DNA from 3 places in the Cupriavidus sp. UBA2010 genome. Region 1 is predicted to be linked to each of the others. Evidence: predicted binding sites of a transcription regulator. Region 1 holds the regulator's gene; each other region holds the start of a gene.
The links. The regulator HrcA, encoded in region 1, represses chaperone genes, less so after heat shock. The targets are predictions, from matches to a motif close to TTAGCACTCNNNNNNNNNGAGTGCTAA.

Region 2: a site for HrcA is predicted at 7,574-7,600, ahead of groES (co-chaperone GroES). Genes of this name have one in related genera too.
Region 3: a site for HrcA is predicted at 6,190-6,216, ahead of rpoH (RNA polymerase sigma factor RpoH). Genes of this name have one in related genera too.

What each region holds. Positions count from the first base shown of each region.
Region 1 is NZ_DDCI01000009.1:362,053-372,048, forward strand. It holds gene glnE (bifunctional [glutamate--ammonia ligase]-adenylyl-L-tyrosine phosphorylase/[glutamate--ammonia-ligase] adenylyltransferase) at 1-1,057, shown strand, start outside; gene rrtA (rhombosortase) at 1,083-1,658, shown strand; gene mprA (MprA protease, GlyGly-CTERM protein-sorting domain-containing form) at 1,804-3,444, opposite strand; gene B2246_RS05070 (hypothetical protein) at 3,544-3,969, opposite strand; gene recN (DNA repair protein RecN) at 4,006-5,775, opposite strand; gene B2246_RS05080 (NAD kinase) at 5,874-6,791, opposite strand; gene hrcA (heat-inducible transcriptional repressor HrcA) at 6,892-7,938, shown strand; gene hemH (ferrochelatase) at 8,049-9,164, shown strand; gene B2246_RS05095 (RNA-binding S4 domain-containing protein) at 9,204-9,599, shown strand; gene B2246_RS05100 (hypothetical protein) at 9,652-9,807, opposite strand.
Region 2 is NZ_DDCI01000036.1:315,956-325,951, forward strand. It holds gene B2246_RS28660 (TetR/AcrR family transcriptional regulator) at 1-30, shown strand, start outside; gene B2246_RS28665 (response regulator) at 190-897, shown strand; partial or broken gene B2246_RS28670 (sensor histidine kinase) at 1,188-2,693, shown strand; gene B2246_RS28675 (autotransporter outer membrane beta-barrel domain-containing protein) at 2,721-7,331, opposite strand; gene groES (co-chaperone GroES) at 7,693-7,983, shown strand; gene groL (chaperonin GroEL) at 8,068-9,711, shown strand.
Region 3 is NZ_DDCI01000013.1:247,333-257,328, forward strand. It holds gene B2246_RS09790 (cytochrome c oxidase subunit 3) at 1-594, shown strand, start outside; gene B2246_RS09795 (twin transmembrane helix small protein) at 695-904, opposite strand; gene B2246_RS09800 (SURF1 family protein) at 962-1,723, shown strand; gene B2246_RS09805 (SCO family protein) at 1,731-2,387, shown strand; gene B2246_RS09810 (COX15/CtaA family protein) at 2,394-3,497, shown strand; gene cyoE (heme o synthase) at 3,506-4,432, shown strand; gene B2246_RS09820 (SCO family protein) at 4,517-5,131, shown strand; gene rpoH (RNA polymerase sigma factor RpoH) at 5,185-6,120, opposite strand; gene B2246_RS09830 (pirin family protein) at 6,451-7,326, shown strand; gene ybiB (DNA-binding protein YbiB) at 7,367-8,356, opposite strand; gene B2246_RS09840 (ABC transporter ATP-binding protein) at 8,455-9,258, opposite strand; gene ntrB (nitrate ABC transporter permease) at 9,275-9,996, opposite strand, start outside.

The DNA.
Region 1 (9,996 bases):
TGCCGACGCGCTGGCCGGAGCGCCGGACTGGCCTGCTTTCCGCGCGCGGCTGAGCGAACGGCTGCAGGCGTCGGACGGCCAGATCGAGGCGCAGATGGATATCCTGCGTCGCGAGCACCATGCCGAAACGTTCCGCATCCTGTTGCAGGATCTGCAGGGGATGCTCACCGTCGAGCAGGTGGCCGACCGTCTTTCCGATCTGGCGGATGCGATGCTCGACGTCACGCTTCAGGCCGTGTGGCGCCAGTTGCCGACGCGTCACTGCGACACCCCGCGTTTCGCGGTAATCGCCTATGGCCGGCTCGGCGGCAAGGAGTTGGGGTACGCGTCCGATCTGGACCTGATCTTCCTCTACGACGACGATCACGAACGTGCGCCCGACGTCTATGCGGCCTACGCGCGCCGCCTGATCACCTGGCTGACCAGCCATACCGCGGCGGGCATGTTGTTCGACGTGGACACGCGTCTGCGGCCAAACGGCGCGGCCGGGTTGCTGGTGACCAGCTTCGACGCGTTCCGACGCTATCAGTTGCGCGAGGGTGACAACGCCGCATGGGTCTGGGAACACCAGGCCCTGACGCGCGCGCGCTTCTGCGCTGGCGCCCCGGAAATCGGCGCCCGTTTCGAGGATCTTCGCGAAGAGATCCTGCGCCAGCCGCGCGATGGTGCCGCGCTGCGCGGCGAGATCGTCGAGATGCGCGCCAAGGTGGCGGAGGGGCATCCGAACCCGACCGACCTGTTCGACCTCAAGCATGATCGCGGCGGCATGGTCGATATCGAGTTCGCCGTGCAGTATCTGGTGCTGCTGCACAGCGGCGCGCATCCGGAACTGACCCGCAATGCCGGCAACATCGCGCTGCTGCGTATGGCGGGCGTGCTGAACCTGATCGACGCCAGTCTCGCGCAGGCCGTGGGCGACGCGTACCGGCTGTTCCGCGCGCGCCAGCACAAGCTGCGGCTCGATGGGTTCGACCAGGCGCGGGTGCCACCGGAGAGTGTGCGCGAACAGGCCACGCAGGTGCGCACCCTGTGGCGCGCGGTATTTGGTGAAGGCTGAGCGCGCCTTGCCGGGCTGGCCGGCCATGCTCGCCGCAGTGGCGGGTGTGGCGGCGCTGGCCGCGTTGTTCACGTTCGTGCCGTGGATGCACGCGCACGGCCTCTATTTGCGCGATGCCGTGCGGACGGAGGGTCAATGGTGGCGCCTGGTCACCGCGATGTGGGTGCACCTCGACACCAGACACTATCTCTCCGATGTTGCCGCCACCGCCGGGCTCATGCTGCTCGCCGGGCGCGAGGCGCGGGTGCGTGAGTCGCTGACGGTGCTGGTGGTCTGCGGACTGGCCGCCCAGTTGGCGTTGCTCGCGATGCCGGCGGTAGGTTGGTATGGCGGGTTGTCCGGGGCTACACACGGGCTTGCGCTATGGACGGCGTTGCGGCTGCTGCAGGCACCCGGCTGGTCGCGCCTGATCGGCGTGGTGACGTGCGTGATCGTGCTGGGCAAGGTCTGGCTCGAACAATCGTGGCTCGCGGCCGTGGTGTTCGATCCGTCGTGGGGGTTCGGCGTGGTGCGCGGCGCGCACGCGGCGGGCGCTGTGGCGGGATTGGGCTGCTGGTTGCTGCAGGAATGGTGGGGGGCGCGTGGGAAGCGTGAAGGATAGTTGAGCGGTTATCGCCCTTCCAGCCAGCCGGCGAGCGGCGCAAATCGCCAGCCTTCGATCTTGATACTCCCGCGGTGCTCTGCCCCGACCCCGCTAGCAGGAAAGGGGAAGGGGCAGGGCCAAAGGGCAGGCGCCCGCTATGCGGTTATGCCCGCTTCACTCCCACCCGCCTCCGTATCGCGAACCCCATCACACCCATCACCAGCAACAAGGCAGCGCTCCACGGCACCATCGCGCCGCCCCCACCGCCCCCGCCCCCGCTGCTGCCGGAGCCACTGCCGCCAGTCGATGTCGATGAGGAACCGGCCGGCGCGCTAATCGCCGCCGCCAATGCGGCATCGGCATCCAGCAGTCCGGCGCCACATTTGCCGACATTGCTGCCGGTGGTGCAGAACGTGTTGGCCGGGTGCGGACGTGCCGAACTCTGCAGGGCAGTCGTGACCTGGGCCGGCGTCAGTGCGCCATTCACCGCGAACATCAATGCGACGACGCCCGACACCATCGGTGTCGCGAAGCTCGTGCCTTGAGAACTGACGATCGTGTAGTTGCCGATGGTCGTCGCGCCATCGTTCGAGAGCGTCCGGATGTATGACTGGCCGCCCACCGCCGTGCAGACTGGCTGACCCGCGATGGTGCCGACCTTCGAGTTGCCGCAGCCGCCGCCGGGCGCGCTCAGCGTTACCTGGGTCCCGAAGTTGGCGTAGCTCGCGTTCTCGCCATCGTTCGCGTGCGCGGTCACGGCGACCACGCCGGAGCAGTCGGCGGGGGCTTCCACGGCACCGGCCGAGTTGCCGGCGGCAGCCACCACCACCACGCCCGCTGCATTGAGATCGTTGATTGCCTGTTGTTCAATCGTCGAGCACGTGCCGCCACCCAGGCTGATATTGATCACCCGCGCCGGGGTCGGGTTGGCCGGTACATTTGGCACGCTCAGGCCGCCGGCCCAGCGCATGCCGTCGACGGTGTCGGACAGCAGCGCGCCGCAGCGTCCCGATACCCGCACAGGCTGAATCCGTGCCGACCAGTCCACGCCGGCGATGCCGAGGCCGTTGTTGGTCAACGCGCCCAGCGTGCCGGCCACGCGTGTGCCGTGCCAGGTGCTGGCCTGTGGGCCGGCGGAGCCGTCCGGGCAGGTGACGCCGGATGGGACGTAGTCACCGGGGTCCGTGGCGTCGCCGCTGCGCGTCGCGCCGTTCGTCGATACGAAGTTGTAGCCGGCGATTATCCGGCTGGCCAGATCGGGGTGGGGCAGATACCCGGTGTCGACCACCGCGATCACGACGCTGCTACTGCCGCGCGTGCGGTCCCACGCCTTCGGCAGGTTGACGCCGCCAACTACCTGCGATGGCGGGCCAAGATACGTCTGGTTGGTGGCGAACTCGGGGTCGTTCGGAATGGTGTCATGCAACCGCAGCCAGCGATCCGGCACGGCGTCGGCGATGCGTGGGTCGTTGCGCAGCCGCTTTGCGACAATCTCGGGATCGTCGCCACGACTGTCCTTTACCGTCAGCAACTGCATCGCGCCGGACATCGGACGCTTGACGGATAGGCCGAGCCCCGTGCTGGAGGCCACCTGGCGCATCCGGGTGGTGTCCGTGGGGGTATCGACGGTCTGGCTGCCGTCGCGCCATCGCACGATGTAGTTGCCGGTGTAGACCGGGGCGGTACGCGCTGCCGTGCCGGTATCGGCATGGGCGGCAGGAGCGTGGGCGAGGGCTGCGCCGATGACAACCAGCGCGGCTGGCGCGGCGGACGTGAGCCAGGACTTCAGCAACCTGTACGGCATCATCGCTCCTTAAGGGGCTTTGTCGGCTAGAGCTTGTCGAGGCAACCGGCGATGCGAACTGCTGAGGTACTCGGCTCTCAGATTAGGCGATGCTGATACTTATTGCTGGGGCATGTCGCGGCCACCCGGCATGGAGCGGTGCGGCTTCAACATGCGGTCGGGCGTTGCCGATTCCACGCGCGGCGCGGCCTGCAGCGTGGCGACTGCCTGGTCGGCGGTGATGTCGGGGGATTTCGTGATCGCGGTGACCAGCCAGACCCCTCCTGACATCGGGCGTTTGACCACATAGCGCACCGGCCCCTCGATCGCTGCCAGCAGCTTGCCGGCGTCTTCCGAGGTTGTCACATCCGGCGGCGTGAACTTGACGAGGATGTCCCCGATCGCGCGGTCGTCCGTAATGCTGCCGCGCGGCGGCGCAAATGACTTCGATTCCGAGGCGCAGCCCGACACTGCCGTCACAGCCAGCGCGGCAAAGGTGGCCGCGACGACGCGGCGGTGGAGCGATGGCGACTTGCCATGGGTCATCGGTTTGAAACTCCTGTGTGGTTCGGCGTGCCGGAATCAGCCGGCCGCGCGGCGCGGGCGCTTGCCACTGCTTTCGCGCGGCGAGTTGGCCGCCTGGGCCGCCTGGGTGCCTTGCGCCAGCATTTCCTCGGCATGTTGCATGGTCGTGGCAGTGACCGTGGTACCCCCAAGCATACGCGCGGTTTCCTGGACGCGACCATCTGTATCAAGTGTCCGGATGCGTGATCGCGTCACCGGGCCGCCATTGTCGCCTCCGGCCTTTTTGTCATCCTTGCTGGTTTCCTTGCTGACCAGCAGGTGGGTCCCGGCCTGCGCCGCCACCTGTGGCAGGTGCGTGACGCAGAGTACCTGTCGCGAGCGTCCGAGCTCCTGCAGGCGGCGTCCGACCACCTCGGCTACCGCGCCGCCGATACCCGTGTCCACTTCGTCGAAGATCAGCGTTGGCGTGGGCGCCGCCTCGCTTGTGATGACCGAAATCGCCAGGCTGATCCGCGCCAGTTCGCCACCCGATGCCACGCGGGCGAGCGGCCTGGGGCTCACGCCGGCGTGGCCCGCGACCAGGAACTCGATCTGCTCGAGCCCGTGGCTCTGGCCTTCCTCTAGCGGATGCAATGCCACGGCGAACGTGCCGCCGGCCATCGACAGGCCCTGCATCGCATTGGTAACGGCGGCGGACAAGGCTTCGGCTGCCACCTTGCGCGCCCCCGACAGATGCTGGGCGAGGGTCAGGTAGGCAGCGCGCGACGCGGCTTCGCGCGCCAGCACCTTGTTGATGTCCTGGGCGGCCTGGAGGTCGTCAAGTTGCTGGCGGCGGGCCAGCAACTCGTCGGATAGCTGTTCGGGCGGCAGACGATACTTGCGGGCGGTGGCGTGCAGCGCCTGCATGCGCTCTTCCACGGCCTGCAGCCGTTCCGGATCGAGTTCGAGCCGGTCGACATAGCGGTTCAGGGAGTGCGCGGCTTCCTCGACCTGCACCAGCGCCGGCTCGAGCGCGGCCAGCACGTCGCGCAGGCCCGCGTCGACATCGGCCAGTTGCTGGAGTCGGTGCACCACGCCGTTGAGCACGGAGGTCACTGCGCCGTCCGATTCGGATAGTGCGTCGAGCGCGGCGCGGCCGCCGTCGATCAGGCCCGCCGCGTGCGACAGGCGGTTGTATTCGCCCTGGATCTCTTCCCATTCACCTGGCTGCGGCGCGAGCTTGTCCAGTTCGCCGACCTGCCATTCGAGCCGCTCCCGTTCGAGCTGCATCTCGCGCGACTGGTGCTCCACCGCCTCGCGTTGCTTGACGCAGGCGCGCCACACACGCCAGGCCTCGGCCACGGCGGCGGATTGTTCGGTCAGGCCTGCGTGGGCGTCGAACAACTGGCGTTGGGCATCCGGACGCAGCAGCAACTGGTGCGCGTGCTGGCCGTGGATATCGACGAGCTGGTCGCCCACCTCGCGCAACTGCGCCAGCGTTGCCGCGGCGCCATTGATGAAGGCCTTGCTGCGGCCGCTGGCGTCGACAGTCCGGCGCAGCAGCACGGTGCCGCCGTCGTCGTCTTCCATGTCGCTCGACAGTTCGCGCTCGGCCAGCCACGCATCCAGCGCTGGGTGGGTGTGGAAGGTGGCACTGATGCTGGCACGTGCCGCGCCTTCGCGGACCACGCCTGCGTCGGCCCGTTCACCCAGCACCAGGGCGAGCGCGTCGATGAGGATCGACTTGCCCGCGCCGGTTTCACCCGTGAAGACGGTAAAGCCGGCGGAGAAGTCGAGGTCGAGCGTGTCGACGATGACGAAGTCGCGGATCGATAGGCTGCGCAGCATCGTGGGCGGTGAGCGGTGGCGGGTAAGGGCGGTAAGGGCGGTAAGGGCGGTAAGGGCGGGTAACGAGGATAACGGCGGAACGTTGAGGTGCCTGTGGATCAGAGCCGGTTGTCTTCAGTCGGATACTCGTGCCAGTGCAGCTTCTTGCGCAGTGTGGCGTAGTAGTTATACCCCACCGGGTGCAGCAGGTTGATGGTCTTGGCCGAACGGCGTACCACGATGCGGTCGCCGGGCAGCAGCGAGGCCAGCGCCTGCATGTCGAAGTTGACGCTGACATCGCGCGCGCTGGCCACTTCGATCGTGACCTCGGCGTCGTACGGCAGCACGATGGGCCGGTTCGACAGCGCGTGCGGCGCGATCGGCACCAGCACCAGGCCGGACAGCGTCGGGTGCAGGATCGGGCCCCCCGCTGCCAGCGCGTAGGCGGTGGAGCCGGTCGGCGTGGAGACGATCAGGCCGTCCGAACGCTGGTTGTACATGAAATAGCCGTCGACCGAGACCGCCAGTTCGACCATGCCGGAGATCCCCGAGCGGTTCACCACCACATCGTTGAACGCCAGCGCGGAGAAAATCACCGAGTCGTCGCGGATCACGCGCGACTCCAGCAGCATCCGGGTTTCGGCCTCGTACCGGCCGGAAAGCATCTCTGGCAGTGCCGTGGAGATGGCATCGAGCGGGATGTCGGTCATGAAGCCCAGTCGGCCGTGGTTGACGCCGATCACGGGCACATCGTGCCCGGCCAGCTGGCGGGCCAGCCCGAGCAGCGTGCCGTCGCCGCCCAGCACCACCGCCACATCGGCTTCGCGGCCGATCTCGTCGGGGGTCAGCACCGGGTAACCTGTCAGCCCGGTAGCCATTGCGGTTTCGCGTTCGAACACCACATCCTGTCCGTTACGGGAGATGCAAGATGCGAGCTCTTCCAGCGGACCTTCGATGCCAGCGGTCGAGTGTCGGCCCACCAGGGCTACAGTCTTGAACGGGGGGCGCGCGGCGCCGGTCTTGTGGGGGGCAGACATGCCGGGATTAGACCATACCGGCATGATCGTTGTCAGCACTGGGCCGCCGCCGCTCCAGGTGACGCCTGAACCGCCAAAGTTTGATTAAAATCGGGGCATCATGGACGAACGTTCAAAAAAGCTTCTCAAGACCCTGATCGAGCGATACATCGTCGAGGGGCAGCCCGTGGGCTCGCGCACCCTGTCGAAGTTCTCGGGGCTTGATCTCTCGCCGGCCACCATCCGCAACGTGATGTCGGACCTCGAGGAGATGGGTTTCATCGCCAGCCCACATACCTCGGCTGGCCGAATCCCCACGCCGCGCGGGTACCGGCTGTTCGTCGACACAATGCTGACGGCGCGCCCGCTGGAGCGCGCGCCGGAGTTCAGTGCCGAACTGGCTGAGCTGACTGGCCAGATCCAGGGTCAACTGGGTGGCCAGCAGTTCGGGCCGCAGCGGATGATCACGGCGGCGGCGCATACGCTTTCGAATCTTTCTCATTTCGCCGGCGTGGTGATGACGCCACGGCGCGCGCAATCGTTCCGGCAGGTGGAATTCATGCGGTTGTCTGACAAGCGCATCCTGCTGATCATCGTCAGCCCGGAAGGGGATGTGCAGAATCGGATCATCCAGACCGACCTGGCGTACACGCCGGGCCAGCTCATCGAGGCGGCGAATTTCTTCAACTCGCACTATGCGGGCATGAGTTTCGACGCCGTGCGCGACCACCTGCGCGTGGAGTTGCAGGACCTGCGCCGCGACATGTCCGCGCTGATGCAGGCGGCGGTCGAGGCGGGCAGCAGCGCGATGGCCGAGGACAACGAGCAGGTGTTCATCTCAGGCGAGCGCAAGCTGCTGGAAGTGGAAGACCTGTCGTCGAGCATGGACAAGCTGCGTCGCCTGTTCGACGTGTTCGAGCACAAGACGAGCCTGCTGCAGCTGCTCGATGTGTCGAGTCACGCGCAGGGCGTGCAGATCTTCATCGGCGGCGAAAGCCAGCTTGTGCCGATCGAGGACATGGCCGTGATCACCGCGCCATACGGGGTGGATGGCCAGATCGTTGGCACCCTGGGCGTGATCGGCCCCACGCGGATGGCCTACGAACGGGTGATCCCGATCGTCGATATCACCGCGCGGCTCCTGTCCAGCGCGCTCAGCCAGAGCTGAGCCACGAACTATTGACACGGTGGACGTGTCTGTCCTGAGTCGGCCGCCTGCAACGGCTTGCGGCCGGCCCCTGATTCGCCAGCGCCCCCGGCAGTCCCAACGGAAACCCTATGACGTTTTCGCCTGAACCGGCACACCAGCACGGCCAGCCGCCGCGCACCGCGATCCTGCTGATCAACCTCGGCACCCCGGACGCGCCCACGCCTAAGGCGGTGGGGCGCTACCTGAAGGCGTTCCTGTCCGACCCGCGCGTGGTAGAGATCCCGCGCCTGGCCTGGCTGCCGATCCTGCACGGGCTGATCCTGCCGTTCCGCTCGCGGGCGTCGGCCATGAAGTACGAGTCGATCTGGCTGCGCGAGGCGCATATGACCGGGTCGCCGCTACTTGTGTATACAGAGCGTCAGGCTCATGCGCTGCAACTGTTGATGCAGCAGCAAGGTCACGACGTAACGGTGGCCTGCGCGATGCGCTATGGCAATCCGTCGATCGAATCGGTCATGGAAGCGCTGCGCCGGCAGGGTACCGAACAGATCCTGTTGCTGCCGCTGTATCCGCAGTTCTCCGGCACGACCACGGCCACCGCCTTCGACGAGGCATTTCGTGTCCTGTCGGCGTGGCGCAACCAGCCCGAGTTACGGCTGATCAAGCATTTCCACGATCACCCGGCGTATATCTCTGCGCTGCACAAGCAGGTGGGCGGCTATTGGGCCCAGCATGGCAAGCCGGATTTCGCGCGCGGTGACAAGCTGATCCTGTCGTTCCACGGCCTTCCGCGCCGGTTGCTGGACCTCGGTGATCCCTATCACTGCGAGTGTCTGAAGACCGGTCGTCTGCTCGGCGAGGCGCTGGGCTTGCAGCCCGGCCAGTATCAGGTGACGTTTCAGTCTCGTTTTGGCAAGGCGGAGTGGTTGCAGCCCTATACAGCGCCGACGCTGGCCGAACTGGGCAAGGTCGGGACGCAGCGCGTGGACGTGTTCTGTCCCGGCTTTCCCGCCGACTGCATCGAGACGCTCGAGGAGATCGCGATGGAGGGGCAGTCGGAATTCCGCGTGGCCGGCGGCCAGGATTTCCATTTCATCCCGTGCCTCAACGATGCCGAGGCCTGGATCGCCGGATTGGCGGATATTGCGTTGCAGCATCTGCAGGGGTGGCCGCTCAATGTTCCACATCCCCACGAACTGGAAGCAAGACGCTCCCGCGCTCAGGCGCGCGGCGCGGGAGCCTGAGCCTGTGACGGCGGTCACGGGCAGTAACGGACGGTAATCATGCAAGTCGATTTCGAACCCGATGCGCGGCTGCGCATCGACAAATGGCTCTGGTGCGCGCGCTTCTTCAAGACGCGCTCGCTGGCTGCCGAGGCGGTGGAGCGGGGGCGCGTGAGTGTCAACGGGCAGCCCTGCAAGAACTCGCGCGAGGTCAAGCCGGGCGACACCGTGATACTGGAGGCGCATCAGCAGCGCTGGGAAGTGGTGGTCAAGGGCGTGGCCGCGTCACGCGGGCCGGCGCCGATCGCCCAGACGCTCTATGCGGAGACCGAGGAAAGTCAGGCCGGGCGACAGACAGACGCGGAACGGCGGCGCTTCCAGCACGAGCCGGCGGCGCAGATGCACGGGCGACCGACCAAGCGCGACCGGCGCAGAATCGACGACTTCAAGGGGTGACGGTTGCAGCCAGCCGGGGGCGGGGCACTCCGGCTGGCCGTAATGTAGCGGGTTAGCGGACGTACTGGACGAGGTAATGCTTGAATACGGCCTTGCCGCTGCCATACTCGGTGTCGCGCGGGGCAACCGTGTCGGACAGGCAGATGAAGACCGTCATGGCCGAGAGCGCGGCAATCAGGCAAAGGGCAACGACTGGCAGCTTGTGCATGGCGAACCTTCCGAAGGATGCACCAAAATGATCCACCTCTCTGCTCCCGTTATTTTTGACATTTTTTATTAAGTGAATCTTAGTGTGTGCGATGCAGCAAAGCAATGACGGCTCGATTTCATCGAGCAAGGCTTTGTAACGACGTATTTCCGCGTCTCTGAACCTCCACACTTGAAAAATCGGGGACTG
Region 2 (9,996 bases), on a different contig from region 1:
GGCCCCGCCGAGGGTTCCGAAGCCTCTTGACGCCGCATCGCCGGTATCCCCGGCTACCTGTAATCGGGGATGCCACATACGGCCCGTTTCTGGCAGGCTGGCATGACCTCGTCCGGAATCGTCCGGGCGTTCGCCAAGCCCGGCGGTAGTACGGCTACACTCAGGCCGCGCCCCCACCACTGTCACCCCATGATCCAACCCTTGCCCGACACGGCTGAATCGGTATTGCCAGCGCCCCTGCTGGTCGTTGAAGACGAGCCGCCGATGCAGTCCAGGCTACGCACGATCCTGGCCGCACTGGGTTATAGCGACGACGCCATATGGTTTGCCGGCAGCCTCGAGGCTGCCAACACGTTGCTGGCCACGCAGCCGTTCGCCATGGCGCTGGTTGACGTGGGGTTGCCCGACGGCAACGGTATCGACCTCATTCGGGTGATGCACGAGCAAGACCCGGCCTTGCCAATTTTGGTAATCTCCACGTGGAATACGGAACGGGTCATCGTAAGCGCGCTGCAGGCCGGTGCTACCGGCTACCTGCTCAAGGAGCGCGACGACGTCGAGATCATCCTGTCGATTCGCAGCGCGCTGCGGGGTGGTGCGCCGATCGACCCCTTCGTGGCCAGGCGCATTCTCGATCTGGCTGGCAAGATGGCGCCGCTGGCTGGCGGCGCGGAAGTCCAGGCCGAGCCAATGGTCGGTGCGTCGCCACTGAGCGCGCGAGAAATAGAAATCCTCTCGCTGGTAAGCAAGGGTCTGACCAATCGGGAAATTGCGGAGGTGCTGTCCTTATCAAAGTTGACGGTCGAATGCCATATCAGAAACACATACAAGAAACTGGCAGTTCACTCCCGCACCCAGGCAGTCTTCGAGGCGCGTGCCTCTGGCTTATTGCGCTGATCTGCGGCGTCATGCTGCTTGCCGGCGCAGCCAGCGCCCGGGCGCAATCGGAGGCCGTCACCTTTACCCGAATCGAAGCCGCACAGTCGACCTGGCAGGACGATGGCCCGCCCGCCACGGGCTGGGTGCCCGTGTCGTTGCCGGACATCTGGTCCACGCGCTGGCCCGGCTTCGACGGTGTGGTCTGGTATCGCCTGAGCTGGCAGGGCTCTGACCCGCGCCAGCCCGTGGCGCTGCTGCTCGACTACCTGAACATGGCTGGCGCGGTCTATCTCAATGGCAGCCTGTTGATGCGCGACACGAGCCTGGTCGAACCGCTCACGCGTGCCTGGAATACCCCGCGCTACCAGTTGCTGCCTGCCGCGCTGCTGCGAGAGGGCGCCAACACGCTGCTGGTTCGCGTCTCGGGGTTGTCGGCCTACCAGCCTGGCCTCGGGCCCGTATCGATCGCCGCCCCTGAACACCTGCGGCCCGCATACGATCGCGCGTACTGGCTGCGGCACGATCTGCAACTGATCAGCCTTGCCGTCACCGTCGCGCTTGGCTGCCTCTTCTTTTCGCTCTGGGTGATGCGTCGGCAGGAAGCGGCTTACGGATGGTTCAGCCTGATGTCGCTGGCCTGGTGGTGCGTGGCGCTGAACCAGGTGGCGACTACCACCTGGCCGTTCGCGAGTACCGACGCCTGGGAGCGTGCGAACACCGTCGCGCTGCTGGTCTACAGCGTCGCGTACATGTTATCCATGGCGCGATTCTGCGAGCGGCGTCTGCCGCGTGTCGAAGGCGGACTCTGGCTGCTTGCCGCGGTGGGAGCGGCGGCGGTGATCTGGGCGCCGACCGAATCCCTGTCCACGGTGCGCAATGTGCTCACGCTGTGGGCAGCGTGCGTCTTCTTCGCGACGTGCATTGTGTTCCTGGGCTTCGCCTGGCGTCATGGCCGCACCGATCATCGCATCCTGTCGGTTTGCATCGCCATCTTCCTCGTCGCGGCGGTGCACGACCTGCTGTCCTTTCTCGGCATCCTGACGGACAACGCCTACTACGCGGCGCTGACTTCGCAGGTCCAGATGATCGCTATGGCGCTGGTGCTGGCATGGCGCTTCGTGGCCAACCTGCGTCGGATCGAACGGTTCAACGACGAGTTGCACGGCAAGGTTTCCGAAGCCAAGGCCGAACTCGTCGTCAACCTGGGGCGCCAACGCGAGTACGAGGTTGCCAACGCGCGGCTCAACGAGAGGCTCAATCTGGCGCACGACCTGCACGACGGGCTCGGCGGCACACTCGTCAGCGGCATCGCCACGCTGGAGCGCAGCCCGCATGACATCCCGCCCGGGCAGGTGCTGTCGATGCTCCGGGCGTTGCGCGATGACCTGCGCATCATCGTCGATACGACCGCCAGCCAGCAGTTCGGCGAGCCGGCGCTGGCGGGGCAGATCGTGCCGCTGCGCCACCGCCTTAGCCGGTTGCTGGAGAGCCATGACATCGCGTGTCATTGGCAGCTCGATGGCCTTGAGCAATGCCATCTGCCGAATTCGCGGATTCTCGATGTCATGCGGACCTTGCAGGAAGCACTGACCAACGTGATGAAGCACAGCAAGGCCAGCCGCGCGGACGTCGCGGTACGCGTCGGCACGCGCGGGCTGGAGCTGTTGGTCAGCGATAACGGCGTTGGCTTCGATCCGGCCGCCGCCGGGCGGCACGCCGGTGCGGGCATGCGCAGCATGCGGGCGCGTACCGAGCGCCTTGGCGGCACGTTCAGCGTGCGATCAACGGGAGAGGGGACCGTGCTGGCCGTTCATATCCCGCTCGATGCTGGTGGCACTGGCCTACCACTTGACCTGCAACCCGGCGGAGCCAAGGATCGAGTTTCTGACCTTGGCATTGCCGCCGGCGGCCCAGATCCTGCCGACCTCGCCGTACAGGCTGAAGCGCCGGTTCAGGGCCGCGGTTAGGCCCGCGGCCACCTCGATGCTCGTGCCGCCGGTCGCTGCCACGATGTCGGTGGTGGCGGCCGGGTTTGTGAAGCGGGCGACGTCGCTACCGTTCGATGCCATGTAGAGGTTGACGCGGCCATATGGCCGCAACGCGGCGGAGCCTGCCTCCATTTCACCCTTCACCCGCGCGCCGACGCGCGCGAGCCAGCTGCTGTTCACGTCGGTCTGGACCATTGCTCCGGGGATCTGCGCGTTGTCGAGGTGAATGCGTTGGTGAATCACCTGCAACTGGGGTTCGATGCTCCAGGCGCTGCCGCCAAGTGGAAAGGCGCGTCCCAGTTCCAGCGATGCCAGCAGGCTGTCTCCCTTGGTCTCGACCCCGGAGCTGGACGCTGGCGTCACCGTGTAGCGGTGACGGCCCAACTGCAGCACCGCGTCGGCGTAGATGCCGCTGTTCCCGGCATATGTGCCGTAGAAGCCCAGATACTGGTTGTGCAGATCGTTGCGGCCGGCGCCAGCATTGTCGATGCCGCCGATGAAGCCATTGACGCTTACGTTGCCATCCAGCTGGCCGACGTAGAGGCCAGCGCGCCAGTCCTGCGTGGCCAGCAAATCCGTGCCGGCCTGGAAGCCGGTCAACCGGCCCTTGCTCTTGGGCGCCACCGTGCCGTCCTGGCTGACGTCGACATCGGTGGTCAGCACGCGGGCCCATGCCCGGCGATCGCGACCGGCAGGGGTGCCCGATGGGGTGCCGGATAGGGTGCCCGATGTGGCGGACCTCGGGTCGTCATCGCCCACGCGCTGGTGCAGGTTGCCGATCATGGCAAGGTTGCTCTGGCGCAGTTGACTCGGCAGCGCCGCGTACAACGCGGCTTCGGCACGGTAGGTCGTGACGGGCGGGTCCGCAGGTTCGGTGGTCGGGGTGGTTTCGGTGGTCTCGCCATTGGAGCGCAGATACCAGTTCTCGCCCGATCCCTTGGCGTCGGCAGCGTACAGGCGGTACTGGTAGGCGCCGGCATCTACATGGCCACCTGCGAGCACGAACGCGCTCTTGCTGGTCTGCGCCGTGGTGCTGGCGCCATTGACGGCGCTGATCACCTCGATGCCGTTGCCCGCGGTCAGCGCGCCAAGCCCATTCAGGTTGGAGATCTGCAGCGTGGTCTGACCGCTGGCGACGGCGGCGGGGCCGCTGAGGATCAGCCGGTCACTCACGCCGGTGCTGTCGCCGAGCGCAGTGCCCATGCGCAGCGTGCCGTTGTTGCCCGTGTAGGGGCCCGTCACCGTCAAGGTCGCGCCGGGTGTCGTGCCCATCAGCGAGACCACGCCCCCGTTGTTCAGTCCCGCGACGCTCTGGCTGAAACCGGCGAGATCCAGCGTGGCGCCGCTGGCCACCGTGTGAACGGATGCCGCGCTGAAGGTGTTGGCCGCTCCCGCCCGCAGCGTGCCGGCCGCAACGTTGGTGGCCCCGGTGTAGTCGTTGGCGCCGGCAAGCGTCAAGGCGCCACTGCCGTTCTTGGTGAGAAAGCCCGAACCACTGATGGCCCCGGCGAGCGTGGCATTGAAGGCGCCAGTGTCGATCACAGGATCGTTGCTGCCCGTCAGGCGGATCGCATTGGCGATGCGCAGCCCATCGGTGGCAATGCCGAGCGTGGTGCCGTCATCCATCGAGAGTGTGCCGGTCCCCAGCGCGCCGTTGCTGCCAAGGTCGATGCGTCCTTGCTTGAGCGCGGTGCCGCCACTGAAGCTGTTGTCGCCGCCAAGCGTCAGCGTGCCGCTGCCGTTCTTGAGCAAGCCGCCCGTGCCCGAGATGGCGCCCGACAAGGTGCCGCTGCTGTTGTCACCGCCCGTTGCCAGCGTTCTGGTGCCCAGCTTGATCTGGCCAGCGCCACTCAGGCTTCGGAAGCTGGCCTGTGCGGCGGTGATGCCGGAGATGTCGAGGATGCCTGCCGCATCGACTTGCACACCGCTGGAGTTTGCGATGCTGCCCGCGCCGGACAGGGCAAGCGTGCCGCCGGCGACCTGTGTCGCGCCGGTATAGGTGTTGACGCCAGTCAGGGTCAAGGTGCCGGTGCCTTGCTGGACGAGATTCCCGGTGCCACTGATGACGTCGGCATAGCCGATGCTGTCGGTCCGGTTGAACATCAGTGTGCCGCTGTTGACCACGTTGCCGCCAATGCTGCCGGTGGTGGTGCCGTTGCCGATGCGCAGTGTGCCGCTGCCGATTTGCGTGGTGGCGGCCTGCACGTCCCCCAGCGCGAAGATCCACTGGCCGGTGCTTGTACTGAGCGCGAGTTGTCCGCTGGCCGTCACTGGCCCGTACAGCGCGATGCTGTCGCGGGCAGAGATCGTGATATTGCTGCCGCTCAACGCGGCATTGGCTAGCAACGTGCCGCCGTTGGCCGCGAGTTGCAGATTGCTCGTGCCGGTGTTGATTGCCGATACCGGTAGCGTCAACGCCCCGCCAGCGGTCAGGCTGACCGCGCCGTTCGTGCTGTTGTTTAGCGCCGAGACGCGCAGATCGCCAGCCGCGCGCAATGCCACGCTGGACCCCGTTGCAGCGATCGGGCCCTGAAAGCTGTTGCTCGCGTCGGTCAACGTGATGGCGCCAGTGCCGGCGCTGATGGTGGTGCTACCGGCAACGTTGAGCGCTCCGCTTTGGGTGATGGCATTGTCGTTGGTGGATGCCGACAGGTAGCCACGCACCGTGCCGGTGCCAAGGTTCATTGGACCCAGGCTCGTGGCAAGCAATGTATCCGTATTGACGTTACCGAAGGTCAGGGCCGAGGCGCTGCTGATTATCGTGGCGCCACCGGTCAGGTTCACGGTGCCACCAAACCAGTTTCCCATGTTGGTTAGCGAGATAGCACCCGTGCCGGCATTGAAGGTGCTGTTGCCCGCAATGGTGAGCGCACCGTTTTGCATGATGAAGCCGCGGTTGCTCGTTGCCGACAGGCTGCCGGTCACGGCGGTGGTGCCGAAGACCAACGCACCCGTGCTTGTGGCGGTCAATGTGCCGGCGTTGACGGTGCCCAAGTTCAGTCCCGCGGCACTGGTGATCTGCGTGGTGCCACCGGTCAGGTTTACCGCGCCACCGAACGAATTGCTGGCGTTGGTCAGCGTAATGGCGTTCGTGCCTGCGTTGATCGTGGTATCGCCGCCGATCGACAACGGGCCGGATTGTCCAAGCGAACGGGTCGTGGTCAACGCGAAGTCGCTGCCCGTGCTGATCGGCCCGAGCGCGGCGATGCTGTTGCTGCTCTGGTCGAGCTTCATGCTGCCGACGGCGCTGCCTGTCAGGGTTCCCGCTGTCAGGCTGCCCCAGGTCTGGAGGACGTCCCCCAACGATTGCAGGCTGATCTGGCCTGTCCCGGCGGTCAGCGTGCCACCGAGCTGGACACTACCACCCGAGATGGCAATCGAGCCGCCCGTCGTCGTGCCCGACGCGTCGATGTTGCCCCCCAGGATCACGGCGGCGTCTGACGTGATCTGAACCTGCCCAGCTTGGGACTGGCCACCCTGCGAGACGTCGATGCTGCCGTTGTTGACTACGGCGCCCCCTATTGCGCTGAGGCTGACGTTTCCACCATTCGCGATGATGACGCCGCTGTTGTTGACTAGCGTGCCGTACAACCCCGGCTGGGCTGCTGCCGCCATGATGATCGTGCCGCCGGTTGCCTGGAGGGTTCCGGTATTGACGACCGCGGTGCCGCCCTGCGCGGTGCTCAGTGCGCCGGCAATGGCAACATTCATCAGACCCTTGTCGTCGAACGTCATCGTTGCGTGGTCCGCGGCCACCAGGCTGATTCGCCCGCCATTGGCCGTCAGCACGCCATTGTTCGACACGCCGGCGCCGACGAGTGCCGCGGAGTTGCCAATGAACGTTGCACCGCCAGCAAACGCTACGGTGCCGCGCATGGCCGCTGCATCAAGGCTGTAGCTGCCTCCCGTCGTGGCAGGGGCGGAAACACCGAGCGAGGTGGCGAGAAGTCCGCCGGCTGATGTCGTGCCACCGAAAACCAGGCCGTTTGCATTGGCAAGGATCGTCTGCCCGGCTGCCGACACGGTTCCGTAGATCTGGCTGGCCGTAGTGCCAGAAATGTTGTTGAGGGTGACGGCGCTCGCACCCGTATTCGGCGTGAAATTGACCGTACTGTTCGAAGCGACATCGAAAGAGGACCAGTTGATCGTGCCCGATGACGAATATTGATTGACCGTCGTGGTGGTCCCTGTCGAGTTGACAGTCCCGCTCCCGCTGATCCAGACCGAGCCGGTTGGCAGCGTTCCGGCAATCGGTGTGGCAGCCATCGCAATGGCGGGGAGCAGGCCCGCGGAAAGCGCCGACAGTGCCGGCAAGCCGACGCTCCAGCCGGCACGCCGCCGGGAAGCCGTTGGGGCGATGGTTGCGGTGCCCGTGCCTTCCGAGCCCTGGCTTCCGGCCGTTTCCGGCGCCACCTTCAATGCGCACAGTGTGCGATTCCAGACAAGTCGATAGATGTGGTTCAAGGTGCGGCCTCCCCGGTGGCTGCGAATGCCCCAGAGGGCGGCAAAGCCTCGAAGTTACAAATTGCAACAACTACAGGGAATCCCAAGAACTAGGGAATTCGGGGTGGGAGGACCAGATTTTTGTGTGATCTATGGGGCGTATTCATCGGCTGGGACTGTTTCCCTCGGCGCATTCTTGTGATCTGTACGGGAAAACCCCCATTCAGCCCGCGTCTTGAAAACGAAATACCCCGTCCCTATAATTAGCACTCGCTGGGGGAGAGTGCTAACAGTCGCCCCCGCGGTACCCGAAACCCGATGGTCGTCGCTATCAGACGACCATTTTGTGATTTAACACTCACTTTTGTATCTAGGAGTCCGTATGAACCTGCGTCCTCTGCACGACCGCGTGATCGTGAAGCGTCTGGACAATGAAACCAAGACCGCATCCGGCATCGTGATTCCCGACAATGCTGCCGAGAAGCCCGATCAAGGCGAAGTGCTGGCGATTGGCCCTGGCAAGAAGGATGACAAGGGCAACAACATCGCCCTCGACGTCAAGGTGGGTGACCGCGTGCTGTTCGGCAAGTACGCCGGCCAGGGCGTGAAGGTGGATGGCCAGGAACTGCTGGTCATGCGCGAAGAAGACATCATGGCTGTCGTCAACAAGTAATCGACGCCCACAAGCCACCCAATTCCCGATCGTCCCCCTGACAATCCAGCGGGACGCATCCATCCAGATTCGGAGATTCAGAACATGGCAGCAAAAGACGTAGTGTTCGGCGACGCCGCCCGTGCCAAGATGGTCGAAGGCGTGAACATCCTCGCCAACGCAGTGAAGGTGACCCTGGGCCCGAAGGGCCGCAACGTGGTGCTGGAGCGCAGCTTCGGCGGCCCGACCGTGACCAAGGACGGCGTGTCCGTGGCCAAGGAAATCGAACTGAAGGACAAGCTGCAGAACATGGGCGCGCAGATGGTCAAGGAAGTGGCTTCCAAGACCAGCGACAACGCCGGTGACGGTACCACCACCGCAACCGTGCTGGCCCAGTCGATCGTGCGCGAAGGCATGAAGTTCGTTGCCGCCGGCATGAACCCGATGGACCTGAAGCGCGGCATCGACAAGGCCGTTGGCGCCGCAGTCGAAGAGCTGAAGAAGCTGAGCAAGCCGACGACCACCAGCAAGGAAATCGCCCAGGTTGGCGCGATCTCGGCCAACAGCGACGCCTCGATCGGCGAGCGCATCGCCGAAGCCATGGACAAGGTTGGCAAGGAAGGCGTGATCACCGTCGAAGACGGCAAGTCGCTGGCCGACGAGCTGGAAGTCGTGGAAGGTATGCAGTTCGACCGTGGCTACCTGTCGCCGTACTTCATCAACAACCCGGAAAAGCAGGTTGTTCAACTGGACAGCCCGTTCGTTCTGCTGTTCGACAAGAAGGTCTCGAACATCCGTGACCTGCTGCCGGTGCTGGAGCAAGTGGCCAAGGCTGGCCGCCCGCTGCTGATCATCGCTGAAGACGTGGAAGGCGAAGCCCTGGCCACGCTGGTGGTGAACAACATCCGTGGCATCCTGAAGACCGCCGCCGTGAAGGCTCCGGGCTTCGGCGACCGCCGCAAGGCCATGCTGGAAGACATCGCCATCCTGACCGGCGGTACCGTGATCGCCGAGGAAATCGGTCTGACGCTGGAAAAGGCCACGCTGCAGGACCTGGGCCAGGCCAAGCGCATCGAGATCGGCAAGGAAAACACCATCATCATCGACGGCGCCGGCGACGCATCGGCGATCGAAGGCCGCGTGAAGCAAATCCGCGCCCAGATCGAAGAGGCGACCTCGGACTACGACCGTGAGAAGCTGCAAGAGCGCGTGGCCAAGCTGGCCGGCGGTGTTGCCGTGATCAAGGTTGGCGCAGCCACCGAAGTCGAAATGAAGGAAAAGAAGGCACGCGTGGAAGATGCACTGCACGCTACCCGTGCTGCCGTGGAAGAAGGCATCGTCCCGGGCGGTGGTGTGGCCCTGCTGCGTGCTCGTGCTGCGATCGCTGGCCTGCACGGCGAGAACCCCGACCAGAACGCCGGTATCAAGATCGTGCTGCGCGCCATGGAAGAGCCGCTGCGCCAGATCGTGCTGAACGCTGGTGAAGAAGCTTCGGTCGTGGTGGCCAAGGTTATCGAAGGCAAGGGTAACTACGGTTACAACGCGGCTTCGGGCGAGTACGGCGACCTGGTGGAAATGGGCGTGCTGGATCCGACCAAGGTGACCCGCACCGCGCTGCAGAACGCCGCTTCGGTGGCTTCGCTGATGCTGACGACCGACTGCGCAGTGGCCGAATCGCCGAAGGAAGAGTCGGCTCCGGCAATGCCGGGCGGCATGGGCGGCATGGGCGGCATGGAAGGCATGATGTAATTCATGCCGGACTGCTGAGCCAATCAGCCTGTCTGAGAAAAACCCCCGAGAGCGCGAGCCCTCGGGGGTTTTTCATTGGCCGTTCAGATCGCGGACAACGCCTTTCCAAGCGCGTCCGCAGCGGCGGTCAGCCTATCCAGAATGCGCTCGGGGCTGCAAATCACCTCGGGCAGCAGTTTGGCCAGTTGTTCGGCAATGTCGTTGGTGCTGCCGCCGGCGCGTTCGGTGCTTTAGTAGTGTGCGGCGGCATGTGCCGCTGAGATCCCTGGCAGCGCTCAGGGGGGA
Region 3 (9,996 bases), on a different contig from region 1:
TTCATCTTCTCCGAAGTGATGTTCTTCGCGGCGTTCTTCGGCGCCCTGTTCTACGCGCGCACCATCGCCATGCCGTGGCTGGGCGACCTGAACAACAAGATCATCTGGCCGGACTTCGCGGCCGTGTGGCCGAACATGGGCCCTGCCGGCACCGTGGAAGACTTCCAGACGATGGGCCCGTGGCCGATCCCGACCATCAACACGGCGCTGCTGCTGACCTCGGGCGTCACGCTGACCTGGGCGCACCACGCGCTGCTGGCCGGCAAGCGCAGCCAGCTGATTCAGGGCCTGGTCCTGACGATCCTGCTGGGCGCGATCTTCATGTGCCTGCAGGCCTATGAGTACATGCACGCCTACAGCGAACTGAACCTGAAGCTGACTTCGGGTGTCTATGGTTCGACGTTCTTCCTGCTCACTGGCTTCCACGGCTTCCACGTGACGATGGGCGCGATCATGCTGACGGTGGTGCTGATCCGCGTGCTGAAGGGCCATTTCACGCCGGAGCATCACTTCGCGTTCGAAGGCGCAGCCTGGTACTGGCACTTCGTGGACGTGGTCTGGCTGGGCCTGTACGTGGTGGTCTACTGGCTGTAAGGATTTCGCCGCGCCGCCTGCGGGCGGCGTGCGGTATCGAAGAAAGCGAAGCGCCGCGGGAGAGAAATCTCGGCGGCGCTTTTTTTCGCGAGGATGCCTGTCAGGGCGACGTATGGATGCCCGTGCTCTGGATCCAGCCCATCCAGTGCGAGAACAGGATGAACAGGAACAGCGCCACCGAGAAGCCGACGCGGAACATCAGCGAACGCATCATGTTGGGCGTGCGGCCACGGTCGCGCATCATGAAGAACAGCGCGGAGGCCAGGCTGCCAATGATCAGGATGAAGGCGACAAGGATGACGAAGCGCATGTGGGGGCCCGTTCTGCGAAGCGCCCATTATCGCACCGCGATGCCCGGAGGGAACCCGTGACGACCCGCACGCTCTGGCGTTCGCCGGGCCCGGTGCCGATGGTGGCCGCGCTCGTGGTGATCGTCGTCACCTGCGCGCTCGGCAACTGGCAACTGCGCCGCGCGCATGAAAAGATCGACCGTGCGGAGCGGCTGGCTACGCTGGCGAAGCAGGCGCCTGTCGAACTGCGCGCGGGCCAGACCGATGCCGCACAACTGGTCGAGCGCCGCGTGCGCGCGCGCGGTACGTTCGACGCGGACAAGACCGTGCTGCTCGACAATCGTCCGCACGGCAACGGTACTGACAGCCGTGCGGGGTTCCTCGTGCTCACGCCGTTGCGCCTGGCGGACGGTGGCAGCGTGCTGGTGCTGCGAGGCTGGCTGCCACGCGATGCGCAGGACCGCACGCGCATCGCGCCGTTCCCGACGCCCACGGGGGAAGTCACAGTCGAAGGCACGGCGCTGGCCGCTGTGCCGCGCGTCTACAGCCTCGGGCAGGATGCTTCCGCGGAGGCCGGACGCAAGATCCGTCAGAATATCGACCTTGCCGCTTTTTCTCATGAGATCGAGGCGTCACTCCTGCCGGTGGTGGTAGAACAATCGGGCGATGCCGGAGACGGACTGGCCCGCGATTGGGCCCCGGCCGATTTCGGCGCGGACCGACACTACGGGTACGCCGCCCAGTGGTTCGGGCTGGCTGTGTTGACGCTGGTACTGGTGGCCGTGCTCGGCTGGCGGCGCGCCCGGCTGGACCGGGCAGACGGCAATGGAAACCTATAAACGAACGATGAACGCACAGACGAACGCCATGCCGCAGCCAGATCCCACGGCTTCGCCGGACCCCCGCATCGACGCGCGCACGCGCCGCGGCCGCCTGCAGATGCTGATGCTGCTGCTGGTCTGCGCATCGCCCGTACTCTTTTCGTACTTCACGTACTACGTGATCAAACCGACCGGCGGCAGCACCAACTACGGCGTGCTGATCGACCCGCAACGGCCCATGCCGCCCGTGCAGGTGACTAATGAGCGCAACGAGTCGGTGCCGCTCGCGTCCATGCGCGGCAAGTGGCTGATGGTGATGACCGACCCGTCCGCCTGCGACGAGATATGCGCGAAGAAACTGTTCACGGTGCGCCAGATCCGCGTCGGACAGGGCGAGGACCGCGAGCGGATCGTGCCTGTCTGGCTGATCCAGGACCGGGGCGATGTGGACGACCGGCTCGCGGCCGCCTACAACGAACCTTATGCGGGCGTGCGATTCCTGCGCATGGACCGGGCCACGATTGCCCAATGGCTGCCGGCCGAGGACGGCGCGCGCGCCGAGGATGCGATTTACCTGGTCGATCCGCTCGGCAACCTGATGATGCGCTGGCCGAAGGACCCCGACCCCAAGAAGATCAGCAGCGACCTGAAGAAGCTGCTGAAGTATTCCCGTATTGGCTGAATTCCCATGCTGCTTCAGTTGGCCATCATTGGCATCCTGATTGCGCTGCTGCCCCTGTCCTACGTGATGGTGCGCGGCAATCGCGACAAATATCGCAGGCTCGTCTGGATCACGGCGTTCCTGACGCTGGACCTGATCATGTTCGGCAGCTTTACCCGGCTGACCGACTCCGGCCTCGGCTGCCCCGACTGGCCCGGCTGCTACGGCCACTCGAACCCGCACGCGGCGATGGACCCGATTCGCGCGGCGGAAACGGCGCTCCCGAGCGGCCCGGTCACGCTGATGAAAGCGTGGATCGAGATGATCCATCGCTATTTCGCCATGGCGGTGGGTGTGCTGATCATCTCGCTGATGGTGCTGGCATGGGTCAAGCGCCGCGAACTGAAGCAGTCGCCGTGGTTCGCCACCGGCGTGTTCCTGCTGGTCTGCCTGCAGGGCGCGTTCGGTATGTGGACCGTGACGATGAAGCTGCAACCGATCATCGTCGTCACCCATCTGCTGCTGGCGATGGCGCTGCTGGCGTCGCTGATCCTGCTCGGGTCGCGTAACGAACCGCCGCATGTCGTGGCGCCACAGGCGGCTTCGCTGCGCTGGGCCGGCCTGCTGGCCCTGGTGCTGCTGGTCGTTCAGATCTTCCTGGGCGGCTGGGTCAGCACCAACTACGCGGTGCTGGCCTGTACCGATTTTCCGCTCTGCAACGGCCAGCTCGTGCCAGAGATGGACTTCCGCCATGGCTTTACGCTGTGGCGCCAGCTCGGCATGACGGCCGACGGCGACTACATTCCGCACGCGGCGCTGGTGGCTATCCACTGGGTCCACCGTGGCTTCGCCTTCGTCGTGCTCGGTTTCCTGCTCTGGTTCGCGCTGCGCGCGCGCCGGATGGAAGGGCTGGCGCGGCATGCGCGGTGGTTGCTGGTCGTGCTGGCGCTGCAGTTGTGCACCGGCATGTCGAACATCGTTTTCGACTGGCCGCTGGTCGCGGCGGTGGCCCATAACGGCGGAGCAGCCCTGCTGCTGATGTTGTTGCTCCGTCTCAACTACAATATCGGCCTCGCCACTCGCTCCGCCGGCGCCGCCACGCAACCCTCGATTGCCGCGCGCGCCACATGAAGGACAAGATGCCCCCCGTGGTAACTGCTACCCACTCCCAATCCTCCGTGGGCCGATTACGCCATCTGGCCCGCCAATACGCCGCGCTGACGAAGCCGCGGGTGACCCAACTCGCCGTGTTCTGCGCCATCATCGGCATGTTCCTGGCCACCCCGGGCATGGTGCCGTGGTCGGTGCTGATCGGTGGCGCGGCTGGTATCTGGCTGCTGGCCGGCGCGGCTTTCGCCATCAACTGCCTGGTGGAACAGAAGATCGACGCGCTGATGCGCCGCACCGCGTGGCGCCCGTCGGCCACAGGCGAGATCACCACCACCCAGACGCTGATCTTCTCGGCCGTGCTGGGCGGTGCTGGCATGTGGCTGCTGCACGTCTTCGCCAACGACCTGACGATGTGGCTCACCTTCGCCACGTTCCTTGGCTATGCCGTGGTCTATACGATCCTGCTGAAGCCGGCGACGCCGCAGAACATCGTGATCGGTGGCCTGTCGGGCGCCATGCCCCCGGCGCTAGGATGGTCCGCGGTATCGGGTACGGTGCCTGCCGAGGCCTGGTTCCTGGTGCTGATCATCTTCACCTGGACGCCGCCGCACTTCTGGGCGCTGGCTCTGTACCGCCGCGCCGACTACGCCAAGTCCGGCCTGCCGATGCTGCCGATCACGCACGGCGAGCGCTACACGCTGCTGCATATCCTGCTGTACACGCTGATCATGATCGCGGCCACGCTGCTGCCGTTCGTGTACGGCATGAGCGGCTACATCTACCTTGCGGCGGCGCTGGCGCTGGGCCTGGTGTTCCTGGGCTATGCCTGGAAGCTGTACCGCAACTACTCGGATGGCCTCGCGCAGCGCACCTTCCGTTATTCGATCCTGTACCTGTCGCTGCTGTTCGCGGCGCTGCTAGTGGATCACTACTTCAAGTTCGTGCCGCAGGTCTGACAACCTGCGGCATCTTGCCGCGCCCGGAAGTCATCGCCGGCCCAATCGGCGATACTTTCGGGCAACTCCTCCCGATTCTTGCGCATGTCGACCTCTTCCCAAGGCCTTTGGGCCGCATTCCGCCGCTTTTGTCTGCTCGCGCTCTGCACGGCCCTGCTGGCCGCCTGTGGGCAACCAAAGCCGTCCTTCCGCAACGTCGATATCTCGGGCGCCACCGAGTTCGGCAAGGACTTCGCGCTGCTGGACCCCACCGGCAAGACCCGCACGCTGGCCGATTTCAAGGGCAAGGTGGTGCTGATGTTCTTCGGCTACACCCATTGCCCGGACGTGTGCCCGACCACGATGGTGGAGCTCAAGCAGGTGATGGAGCAGATGGGGCCCGATGCGGACAAGGTGCAGGTGTTGTTCGTCACCGTCGATCCGGAACGCGATACGGCGGCGCTGATGGCCCAGTATGTGCCGGCCTTCGACTCGCGCTTCCTGGGCCTGCGCCCGGCCGACGAGGCCGCGCTCAAGAAGGTGACCAAGGACTTCAAGGTCTACTACGCCAAGGTGCCGGGTTCGTCGCCGGACAACTACACGATGGATCACTCGGCCGGCAGCTACGTGTTTGACCAGAACGGCCAGTTGCGGCTGTTCATTCGCCACGGCCAGGGGCCGGAGCCGATCGCGCATGACCTCAAGCAGCTGATGTCGTAAATAAGAAAAGGCCGGTCGAATGACCGGCCTTTTTCAATGCGGGGAGCGTGGTCTCAGGCGAATGCCGCCAGCGCACCCTTCATCTTCTTCATTGCCGCCGATTCGATCTGGCGAATCCGCTCGGCGGATACACCGAACTCGTCGGCCAGTTCGTGCAGCGTGGCGCCGCCCGACCCATCGTCGTTGACGTCGAGCCAGCGGGCCTCGATGATGCGGCGGCTGCGCGGGTCCAGCTTCGTCAGCGCCTCTTCCAGGCCTTCGACCTGCAGACGGTCGTGGCGCTTGGCTTCCAGCACCTGCGTCGGCTCGTTGTGGTTATCCGCAAGGTAGGCGATCGGCGCGAACTCTTCCTCGCCGTCCTCGATTTGGCCTTCCAGCGCCATATCGCCGCCCGACATGCGGGTTTCCATCTCCATCACTTCCTCGGGCTTGACGTTGAGCTCGCGCGCAACGGCTTCGATCTGCTCGGGCGTGAAGGTATGCGAGCCCTGCTTGTGGCTGCGCAGGTTGAAGAACAGCTTGCGCTGGGCCTTGGTGGTGGCCACCTTGACCATGCGCCAGTTCTTCAACACGTATTCGTGGATCTCGGCCTTGATCCAGTGCATCGCGTACGACACCAGGCGCACGCCCTGTTCGGGGTCGAAGCGCTTGACGGCCTTCATCAGCCCGATGTTGCCTTCCTGGATCAGGTCGGCGTGAGGCAAGCCGTATCCCAGGTACTGCCGGGCAATGGAGACCACCAGACGCAGGTGCGACATCACCATGCGGCGGGCGGCATCGACTGAGTCGTTGTCGCGCAGGTCGCGAGCCAGGCTGAGCTCTTCCTCGGGGGTGAGCATCGGGATGCGGTGGACAGCCTGGATGTAGCTGTCCAGATTGCCCAGTGTGCCGGGGAAGGTCAGTGCGAAGGCATTCGCGGCGGCATTCTGGGGCGCCGTGGGCAGACGGCGGGTAACTTGGGTTTGATCGGCAGACAGGACTGCGTTCACTATGACTCCTTTCGCATCCGGCGGTGGGTTGCCGGTGTGTCCCGAAGGGACACCGCATTGCAACGCATATTAGCACTCGAACCGGACGAGTGCTAAGTTAGAAGGTCTATAGGGTTGATAGTTCCAGGCAATCGGAAAAATCTTCTGGATAGCCTGATGTCGCCTTATAGTGGCCCAGCCCAAGCCTGACAAGGCCTGGCGGGCAGCGCTCTCGGAGCACTGTTATTAGAGGGGGCAGCCCCGATTCGGTTTCGCAGCGATTTCGGGATGGTGTATTGCAGGATTCGCTACACTGAAGTCGTTTTTCAGACGCATCCCCAGGAGCCCCACATGTCTGCTATCGAACACTTGCTGAAGCCTCATGTGCGAGACATCGGCGAGTTCACCGTCCGCCGATTGCTGCCCGCCGCTACGACGCAAGCAGTCGGGCCATTCATCTTCTTTGATCACATGGGGCCGGTGGAGATGGAGCCCGGCGCGGGCATGGATGTGCGCCCACATCCTCATATCGGACTGGCGACAGTCACGTATCTGTTCGAAGGCGAGATCATGCATCGCGACAGCCTCGGCAGCGAGCAGGTGATTCGGCCCGGTGATGTGAACTGGATGACTGCCGGGCGTGGCATCACGCACTCGGAGCGCTCGCCGGACGGCGCGCGCTCGGCCGGACCGCACCTGCACGGCATCCAGACCTGGGTAGCCCTGCCTAAGGCGCATGAGAATGATCCGCCTTCGTTCCACCACCATCCGGGCGCTACGCTGCCCAAGCTCGAACTGCCCGGCGTGCGGATGACCGTTATCGCGGGCGATGCCTTCGGCGCCGAGTCGCCGGTCAAGGTCTACAGCCGCACGCTCTATGTGGCGATCGAGATGGATGCCGGCGCAAGCCTTGTGATCCCCGCCGAACACGTCCAGCGTGGCATTTATCCGGTCGATGGCAATCTGGAGGTCGATGGCGAGACGCTGCCGGCCGAGCATCTGGTGGTGCTGGTACCAGGCGAGCCCGTGACGATCAAGGCGACGATGCCCTCGCGCGTGATGCTGCTTGGCGGCGATCCCACGGACGGACGGCGTTTCATCTACTGGAATTTCGTGGCAAGCAGCAAGGAAGCGATCGAAGAGGCCGCCCAGCGCTGGCAGGACGACCAGTTCCCGCACGTCCCGGGCGAGACGGAGCGCATTCCGCTGCCGCCGCGCCGGCCCTGATCGCGCTGGCGGGCCATCCTGCATCCTGTAGCGGGAGGTGTTACAGCGGGCTGGCCCAGGTCACCCGCGTGGCCTGCGTCAGGCACGCCTTGATCGCCGCCACCTGGGTGGCAACCGGCGCGGGCACCGGTTCCGCGCCATCCAGCACCTTGCGAATCCACGCGGCCGTCTCGGCGATGTCCGTGCCCTGCGGCAGTTCGGGCACATCCGCGACCGAACCGCCGACTGGATCGACCATCGTGCGCTGATGGCCGTCGTGCAGCCAGTCGATACGGCTGCTGCGGCGCGCGTCGGCCACGACTTCCCCCTCGGTACCCCGGGCCAGCATCACGTTGGCGGGTTCGTGCGAGAAATACTCGGTCAGCGTTTCCCGATACTCGGGGTGGGTGTAGCTGTAGAGCCGCAAAGCCTCGGCAGGGGAGTGTCCGCCCACCGGTTGCAGCATCTTGACGACCGTGTGCGCCGAATTGCGCAGGCCGATGATCGCGCGCTTGTCGAGCAGTTGCGACAGCGCGGGCGACAGCACGTCGATCGGCAGCGCGGCCAGCGGATTCGATGCCGCGCCAAGCTGCGTCTCCGCGGACTGCGCGGTGGCGCATAGCGGCACGCCCAGTGCCTCGAACAGCGCCATGCTGGTGACGCGGCCCGGAAACTCGCGAATGCCGTGGACCAGCGTCGGCACGCCATCGCGCGCCAGCAGCATCGCCAGCAGCGGCACCAGGTTCGGTTGCTTGCGTGCGCCGTTGTAGCTTGGAATCACCACCACGGGTTTGTCGGCCGGCGCGGCCAGCGGCGCGCAGTGATCGTGCGCGGCGTCCAGCATGCCGGCCAGTTCGTGCGGTGCTTCGCCCTTGATGCGATAGGCCAGCAACACGGCGCCCAACTCTAGATCGGACACACGACCGGCGAGCATGGCATCGAACAGTGCCTGGGCGTCTTCACGCGGCAGCGCGCGGGCGCCATTGACGCCTCGTCCGATTTCCTTGATGTACTTGGCCGCCGGAAATGGCGCGCGGGATGCAGAGGTCATGATGCTGCGGGGATCGTGGGGTTGGGGTTCATGATAGCGGAGGCTCGCCGCTTCTCCCAATGCCGTGAGTCAATCATGATCCCCGCGCCGGGTACGCATCAGGCGGCTTCCTCCAACGCCGGATTGCGCTGCTTGCGATACAGGAAGTCGAGCACGGCGGTGCGGCACGCGTGGAAGGTCTTGTCGTCGGCCAGCGTCACACGGTCGCGCGGGCGCGGGATGTCGACGCGCAGGATCTCGCCGATGGTCGCCGCCGGCCCGTTGGTCATCATGACGATACGATCCGCCAGCAGCACGGCCTCGTCCACGTCGTGCGTGACCATGACCACGGTGCTCCTGGTGCGCGCAACGATCTTCAGCAACGCGTCCTGCAGATGGGCACGCGTGAGCGCGTCGAGCGCGCCGAATGGCTCGTCCATCAGCAGCACCTTCGGCTGCATCGCCAGCGCCCGGGCGATGCCCACTCGCTGCTTCATGCCCCCCGAGATCTCGTGCGGATATTTGCTTTCTGCGTGGGTCAGGCCCACCAGGGCCAGCGTGTCGTGCGTGCGCGCCTTGAGTTGCGCCGGTGTCTCGCTTCGGCCGAACACGCGCTCCACACCCAGATGGACGTTCTCGAAGCACGTCATCCAGGGCAGCAGCGAGTGGTTCTGGAACACCACGGCCCGCTCCGGGCCGGGGCCGGCGATCTCGCGTCCCGCGCAGATCAGCGCGCCGGTCGTCGGCGCGGTCAGCCCGGCGATCAGGTTCAGCAGCGTGGACTTGCCGCAGCCCGAATGCCCGATCAGTGTCACGAACTCGCCTTCCGCGATCGACAGGTCGATATCGCGCAGCGCCACGAACGGCCCCTTGCGCGTCTTGAAGGTCTGCCCGACATTTTCGATGCTGACGAACTTTTCCATGGTGGTCGTCTCCGGATCAGGTGTTGCCGTAGCTGAAGCGGCGGGCGAGGGCCAGCAGCAGGTGCTCGAGCACCAGGCCCACCACGCCGATGATGAAGATCGCGATCACGATGTGCTCGACCTTGAGGTTGTTCCACTCGTCCCAGAGCCAGAAGCCGATGCCGGTGCCGCCCGTGAGCATTTCCGCGGCGACGATCACGAGCCACGCCGTGCCGATCGACAGCCGCACGCCGGTCAGCATGTACGGCAGTACGGCAGGAAACAGCACGTGCCGGAAGATATTCCACTCGGACAGGTCGAGCACGCGTGCCACGTTCAGGTAGTCCTGCGGCACGCGAGTCACACCCACGGCGGTATTGATGATCATCGGCCAGATCGAGCAGATGAAGATTGCCCAGATCGCGGCGGGATTGGCGGCCTTGAACAGTAGCAGGCCGATCGGCAGCCAGGCCAGCGGGGATACCGGACGCAGCAGACTGATGACGGGCGACGCCATCGCGTTCAGGAACGCGAAGCGCCCCAGCAGGAAGCCGGCCGGAATGCCCACGACCGCGGCCAGGCCAAAGCCCGCCGCCACGCGCGCCAGCGACGCCAGCACGTTCCAGCCGATGCCCTGGTCGTTCGGCCCATTGCGATAGAACGGATCGGCGAACAGCGGCACCGCGGCGTTCCAGGTGGCGCCAGGTGTCGGGATCGACGGGATCAGCGTGGCGATGCCGTGCCACACCAGCACGAACA